Regions from separate parts of the Caproicibacterium sp. XB2 genome, predicted to be linked through region 1. Evidence: riboswitches for the same ligand, from Rfam matches in the RefSeq annotation. Region 1 holds a riboswitch; each other region holds the start of a gene.

Region 1 (2,263 bases):
TGGAAATGGGCAAAGATAAAATGACCGCTGCAGCCAATGCGCTCGGTGTGAATTCTGGTTATACGGTGGATACACTGAATGCAGCAAAGGGCAGCTATGATGTGAGTAAAGCAAGCAAAAACCAGCTGGGCTGGTCCGGCACTGGACAGTATACGGACCAGGTCAGCCCCGGCTATATGGTGCGTCTATTAGGGGCAATCGCCAACGGTGGTTCCCCGCAGGAACTGCGCGTGATTAAAGGCGTCAGCGGTGACCTGACCGATAAAAACAAGTTTGGCAGTGTGAAGACTGGCAAGCAGCTGATGAGCTCGGATGTAGCCAGCCGGTTGAAAAACTATATGCGCGGCAACGTGAAGATTGCCTACGGTGATGATTCCTTTGACGGCATCGACAGCGTGTGCGCAAAGACCGGTACAGCGGAACTGGGCAGCGGCCGCGGGAATAACGGCTGGATGGTCGCTTTTTCATCCAATGAAAGCACACCTTACGCTGCGGCAGTGGTTGTGGAACACACGGATTCTTTCGGCATTAACTCTGCCGGACCAATCCTGCGGGACCTGCTGGCGGCAGCGGCAAAGTACAAGGAGTAACGGGTGTCCCTTTTCTACAAGATTTGACAAAATGGCTTTCCTGCTGTACAATAAAACCGTTCTTATAAATGGGGCGCTTGGCCTTACGGGGCTTGGCTGAGACGGGAGAAATTCCGGACCCTTTGGCCTGATCCGGATAATACCGGCGGAGGTAACATACAATCGGGTTTTTAGCCGCCGCCTGTACCTTTTCCGGGTATAGGCGGCTTTTTGCTGCCTATTCGGCCGGTATCACTTTTCCTATTATTCTTTACAGCAGATTTCTGCAAAAAACGAAGGAGATTGTAAAATGAAAGAAGAATTCCCCGCAAGTGTTGCCATTCAGGTGCTGCCACAGGTCGGTACCGACGAAGAGGTTGTCCGCATTGTTGACGAAGTGATTGCTTATATTAAGAGCACCGGCGTTAATTATTATGTTGGCCCGTTTGAAACCACAATGGAAGGCGACTATGAGCAGCTGATGGAGATTGTGAAACAGTGCCAGTACATTGCCGTTAAGGCGGGCTGTCCGCAGGTTGCTTCCTACGTAAAAATCAGCTACAAGCCGCAGGGAGGGGTCCTGACGATTGCGCAGAAAGTTACAAAGTATCACAGATAAGCTCTCCCCAATTTTTCTCATCGTTATCATTTTGATTGTATGGCAGTCGGTTGTTTCCTTTAATGTTGTGCCGAACTTTATGCTGCCAAGTCCGGTGCAGGTTGTGCAGGCATTCATTGATGACTTTTCGTCTTTGATGTACAATGCCTCCACGTCTTTGCAGGAAACATTTTGGGGCATGCTGATTGCGGTAATTTTGGCATTTCTTTCAGCTTTTTTAATGGACCGTTTTCGCTTGGTGAAGAAAAGCCTGTACCCAATTTTGATTTTAACCCAAACGGTGCCGACGGTGGCTATTGCACCGCTGCTGGTGCTGTGGCTCGGTTATGATATGACGCCGAAAATTGTTCTGGTTGTCATTTCCTGTTACTTTCCCATTGCGGTTGGTCTGCTCAATGGATTTGATAGTGCCGACCCAGACGTGATTAACCTGATGCGTACCATGGGCAGCAGCCGATGGCAGATTTTCTGCCATGTAAAAATTCCAAGTTCCCTTAACAACTTCTTTTCTGGCCTGCGCATCAGCGTTTCCTATTCGGTGATTGGTGCGGTTGTGGCAGAGTGGCTGGGCGGCAACTCCGGCCTTGGCGTATATATGACGCGCGTACGAAAGAGCTATGCCTACGACCGCATGTTTGCGGTTATCTTCCTCGTATCCATTATCAGTCTAATTTTAATGAAACTGGTAGATGTGGTACAGCGGCTGTGCATGCCGTGGGACCGCAAACGCCGGAAAGAAAAGTCTGCCTGAAGCAGATTCCGATTCGTTCCATCAATAGAGTTCTAAAAGGAGTTCCTGAAAATATGAAAAAGTTTGGAAAATCCCTGATTGCCGGTGTATTGGCAGCCGCCATGGCTGTTTCGATGACTGCCTGCGCGGGCGGTGCGGCATCCTCGGCTGCATCCGGTACAGCTTCCGGTACGGCTGCCTCTTCCGCGGCCGACGGCAAGCTGGAGAAAATCAAATTCGTTTTGGACTATACCCCGAATACAGACCATACAGGCATTTATGTGGCGCAGGCTCTGGGTTATTTTAAAGATGCGGGCCTAGACGTGGAAATTGAACAGCCGCCGG
Region 2 (2,263 bases), 140 kb from region 1:
AAAAACCGGGCTGCGGCACCCGGTTTTTTTCAATAGCTTGAGGGGTATATTGAGGAGGGTAGAACATACATCAAGTGAACGGTGCGGCTCCGTTGTTCTTGATTACATACTCAGTATACAGCGCTATAGCCCAAAATTTGTTAATAGTATGTGAATGTTTTATAAAGAATAACAACATTACGCCGTTTACAAACAAACGTTTGCGATTTTGTCCTTTCTATGGTATACTTATTTGCGGCGAAAGGAAAAGAGGAAATACAATATGCTTACAGCAAGCCAGCAGAAAGTTTACGACTACCTGAAAAGCCGCCTACAAACTGGGCTGCCGCCTACCGTGCGGGAAATCTGCGCGGCAACCGGTTTAAAATCGACTTCCAGCGTACATGCACATTTAAAAACACTGGAAAAAGAGGGCCTTATCACACGGGATGCCGGTCTGAACCGGGCCATTCATCTGACAGGGCAGAGTCGTTCTGTTCCCGTGCTGCAGGTACCTATTGTCGGCAGGGTCGCGGCGGGACGGCCCATTTTGGCAGTGGAGGATACAGAAGGCCATGTGCCCTATGCACCGGCGAAACGCAGTGAAGATGATGTCTATTTTGCCCTGCATGTACATGGAGAAAGTATGCGGGATGCCGGCATATTAGATAATGACATCGTCATTGCCCGTCAGACACCGGAAGCGGAAAACGGCGAAATCGTCATTGCAATGATAGATGGAGAAGCGACCGTTAAACGCTTTTATCGGGAACCCGGCCGTGTGCGTCTGCAGCCAGAAAATCCGGACTTTGAACCGATTTACACCAAAGAAGTTGCCATTCTCGGCAAGGTGGTTGCCCTCTACCGCAACTATTAAATAAAATATCTGAACAAGAAGCCAGCGCTGTTTAGGCGCTGGCTTTTTCTATGCCGCGGAAGCAATCCAACGAGAAATACCAATAAACAGCTTGCCTTGACAAGATGAAAATGATTCGATATACTAAAAATATATGTGGGGAGCTCACAAACGTGGGCTGAGAGTAAGCGAAAGTGCTTTGACCCTTCACCTGATTTGGGTAATGCCAACGTAGGGAACAAGAAAGAATTGTTTGTGGCAGCGCCTTTTGCAGGCACTGCTTTTCTTTTTGCCCGCCTTTGTTCCCACAGAACAGAAAAATGGGATATCCAGCAAAAGACCGCCGCTTTCACGGCTGGCTTTTGCGGCTGGCAGATTGGGGGCACCACCTTCTGCCGCAAAATGAAATGCTGGAAAGGGGTAATTACAAATGAGGACAGCATTAACAATCGCCGGAAGCGATTCCAGCGGTGGCGCCGGTATTCAGGCGGATATCAAAACCATGACGATGAATGGCGTATTTGCCATGAGCGCCATTACGGCTTTGACAGCGCAGAACACGACCGGCGTGCAGGGGATTTTTGAAGTGGGTTCGTCGTTCCTGGCACAGCAGATTGACAGTGTCTTTACAGATATTCGGCCGGACGCGGTTAAAATTGGTATGGTCGCTTCTTCTGCGCTGATTGAAACGATTGCGGAACGTCTGCGGTTTTACAAGGCGGAGAACATTGTGGTGGACCCCGTTATGGTAGCTACAAGCGGCGCAAAGCTGATTTCAGATGACGCTGTAGCGATACTGAAGGAACAGCTGCTGCCGCTGGCGACGGTACTGACACCAAACATTCCGGAAGCCGAGGTTTTGTCCGGACAAAAAATCACTTCGCCGCAGGACATGGAAAAGGCGGCGGCGGTTATCGGCAGCACCTATTCCTGTGCGGTGCTGTGCAAGGGCGGACATCGGCTGAACGATGCCAATGACCTCCTGTACCGTGACGGCGGATACAAATGGTTTGAGGGCAGGCGCATTGATAACCCCAACACGCATGGGACAGGTTGTACGCTGTCCAGTGCCATTGCGGCGAACCTTGCGAAAGGATACGATTTGGATACATCTGTCTGCAAGGCAAAAACGTATCTTTCCGGTGCGCTTGCCGCAATGCTGGATTTAGGTGCGGGCAGCGGTCCTATGGACCATGCGTTTGACCTAAAGCCGGCCTATTATGAGGAAGCGCGCCGATGAAAAAAACTTCGACCTTTCAAAACGGACTCATTTGGTTTGGCGCAGGCGTGTCCATTGCGGAAATCCTAACGGGGACTTATTTTGCGCCGCTGGGGTTCCAAAAAGGACTGCTGGCGATTCTTTTGGGGCATTTGATTGGCTGCTGTATGCTGTTCTTTGCTGGACTGATTGGCGGACGCAGCGGGCGC
Region 3 (2,263 bases), 780 kb from region 1:
AGGAATGGCTGGCAGACGATGTACTGCTGGCAACAGAAGAGCGACCGCGGGAAGAATAATTGCTGGACTGGCGGCTGGCACTGCTGTGCGTGGCACTGCTGGCGGCGGGGCTTGTACTGTCTGCTGTAGAACTGCTGGCAGCAGAGGAGGAACTGGAAGCGGAGCCGCTGGACGGGCTGTCCGCACTCTTGCCGGCAGTGTTGTCGGTGGAGCTGGCTGCTGCCTGCTGTGTCTGCTGCCATGAAGCGATAGAGGCGGAAAGCTTGGCCGCCTTTACGTCCAGAGAAGCGTTTTGGTCCTGCAGGTCCACTTCCTGTTGACCGATGTCTTTCAGAAACTGGTTTGTTTCACTCAATGTACTGGAAAGCTGCTGCTGTTTGCCGCTATAGCTTTCCTTTACTTTGGCTGCCTGCTGGCGCTTGGTGGAAATGGTGTCCTTTGCCTGTTTGACCGCTTCCTTTTCGGATTTCAGCCGGTTAATGAGTGTGGTATCATGCTGTGTTACCACGGAAATAGCTTCGGCCTTGTCCGAAAGGTCAGAAGTGTCCGATGCGGAAAGCAGAATTTGCAGGTTGCCTGCACCGCCGGTCATGTACAGGGCACACAGGCGCTGCTTCAGTTTCCGAGTATCAGCGTCTATCTGCTTCTGTTTGGCGGAGATGGTGTCCTGCGCCTGCTGCATTTGCAGGTCGAGGTCAGTCATCTGGTTAGAGCAGCTGTTAATCTGCTCCTCAATGGTTTCCAGCTGGGACTGCAAAGCAGCACCGTAGGCTTCTTTTTGGCTTTTGTCACTGCGAAGGGAAGCAAGTTCACTGTCGTTTTTCTGCTGTTGGGCAGCATACTGCGCCTGTTCGCTTTTCATAGTGTCCACGTCGCCCACAGCGTAGGACGGCACGGGTGTGAAAGCGGTTACACAGGCGGCAGCCAGCGCAACTGCGAGAATACGGGTCCGAATACGAGCGTGTTTATCCATATATCATCCTTCTTTACTGATAGTATCATTCTATCTATTATAAGATTTACATAATCTTTCGTCAAGCCAAAAAGATGAAAAAGGACTGACTTGCAAAGAGGCGGACAGGCCGTTATAATAAAAGTACGGCAGAAGAAATCTGCCTGCAGGGGAGCTTGGACCGCCAGGCTGAGAGGAAGCGCTGCCGCTTCGACCCTAGAACCTGATGTGGACAATGCCAACGCAGGAAACGAGTCGGATTTTCTGGCGGAGGAGCCCATTTTGGGTTCCTCCGCTTTTTCTGTTCCTGCGGACATCTTATCAAAAACAGGAGGAATTCCGTATGTTTGGAGAAATGCTTGAGAACGTGCGTACCAAAGCACCGCTGGTACACAATATTACGAATTATGTTACCGTTAATGACTGTGCCAATACCGTGCTGGCCTGCGGTGGCTCGCCCATCATGTCCGATGATGCTTCAGAGGTGGAGGAAATCACTGCCATCTGCGGCGGGCTCAATATCAATATCGGCACCCTGAACGAGGACACCCGCCGGGCAATGTTCGCCGCCGGCAAAAAGTCAAATCAATGCGGTCATCCGGTTGTGCTGGACCCCGTTGCCGCCGGTGCGTCCCGCATTCGCACCGAAACGGCCCTGCGGCTTCTGCAGGAAGTGCGGTTTGCCATTATCCGCGGCAACGTTTCCGAAATTAAGACGCTGGCGCTGGGGCGCGGCACCACAAAGGGCGTGGACGCGGACATTGCCGATACGGTTACCGAGGAAAACTTGGACCATGCGGTGGCGTTTCTTAAAGCTTTCGCGGCAAAGGCAGGCTGTGTTGTGGCGGCGACCGGTGCCATAGACATTGCGGCGGATGCGGACCGGGCATATGTTATCCGCAACGGTCATCCAATGATGAGCCGCGTCACTGGCACCGGCTGTATGCTCAGCGCAATGACTGCCGCCTATGCTGCCGCCAATCCGGAAACGCCGCTGGAGGCTGCCGCCGCTGCCATTGCAGCTATGGGGCTGTGCGGCGAGCGGGCACGTAACCGGCTTTCCGCCCGTGACGGCAACGCGACTTACCGGAATTATATCATAGATGAAGTGTATAACCTGGACGGAAAAACACTGGAGGGCGGCGCCAAATATGAAGTGCGATAAAAAAACAATGCTTCTGTACGCGGTTACAGACCGTGCATGGGTGGGAAAAGAAACCCTGTATCAGCAGGTGGAGGACGCGCTGAAGGGCGGCATTACCTGCCTGCAGCTGCGGGAAAAGGAATTGCCAGCCGAGGCTTTTTATGAGG

What was found. Region 1 has a riboswitch for thiamine pyrophosphate ahead of ACIHKT_RS01760 (MTH1187 family thiamine-binding protein). Riboswitches for the same ligand answer to the same signal wherever they lie in the genome.
Region 2: it holds a riboswitch for thiamine pyrophosphate, as region 1 does, so the genes downstream of both, thiD (bifunctional hydroxymethylpyrimidine kinase/phosphomethylpyrimidine kinase) here and ACIHKT_RS01760 (MTH1187 family thiamine-binding protein) in region 1, are expected to answer to the same signal.
Region 3: it holds a riboswitch for thiamine pyrophosphate, as region 1 does, so the genes downstream of both, thiM (hydroxyethylthiazole kinase) here and ACIHKT_RS01760 (MTH1187 family thiamine-binding protein) in region 1, are expected to answer to the same signal.

The regions. Positions count from the first base shown of each region.
Region 1 covers NZ_CP173227.1:382,930-385,192, forward strand. The annotation lists gene ACIHKT_RS01755 (penicillin-binding transpeptidase domain-containing protein) at 1-590, shown strand, start outside; TPP riboswitch at 650-762, shown strand; gene ACIHKT_RS01760 (MTH1187 family thiamine-binding protein) at 880-1,188, shown strand; gene ACIHKT_RS01765 (ABC transporter permease) at 1,157-1,939, shown strand; gene ACIHKT_RS01770 (ABC transporter substrate-binding protein) at 1,993-2,263, shown strand, end outside.
Region 2 covers NZ_CP173227.1:244,900-247,162, forward strand. The annotation lists gene lexA (transcriptional repressor LexA) at 263-856, shown strand; TPP riboswitch at 984-1,090, shown strand; gene thiD (bifunctional hydroxymethylpyrimidine kinase/phosphomethylpyrimidine kinase) at 1,266-2,075, shown strand; gene cytX (putative hydroxymethylpyrimidine transporter CytX) at 2,072-2,263, shown strand, end outside.
Region 3 covers NZ_CP173227.1:1,600,745-1,603,007, reverse strand. The annotation lists gene ACIHKT_RS08010 (NlpC/P60 family protein) at 1-973, opposite strand, end outside; TPP riboswitch at 1,111-1,219, shown strand; gene thiM (hydroxyethylthiazole kinase) at 1,296-2,117, shown strand; gene thiE (thiamine phosphate synthase) at 2,104-2,263, shown strand, end outside.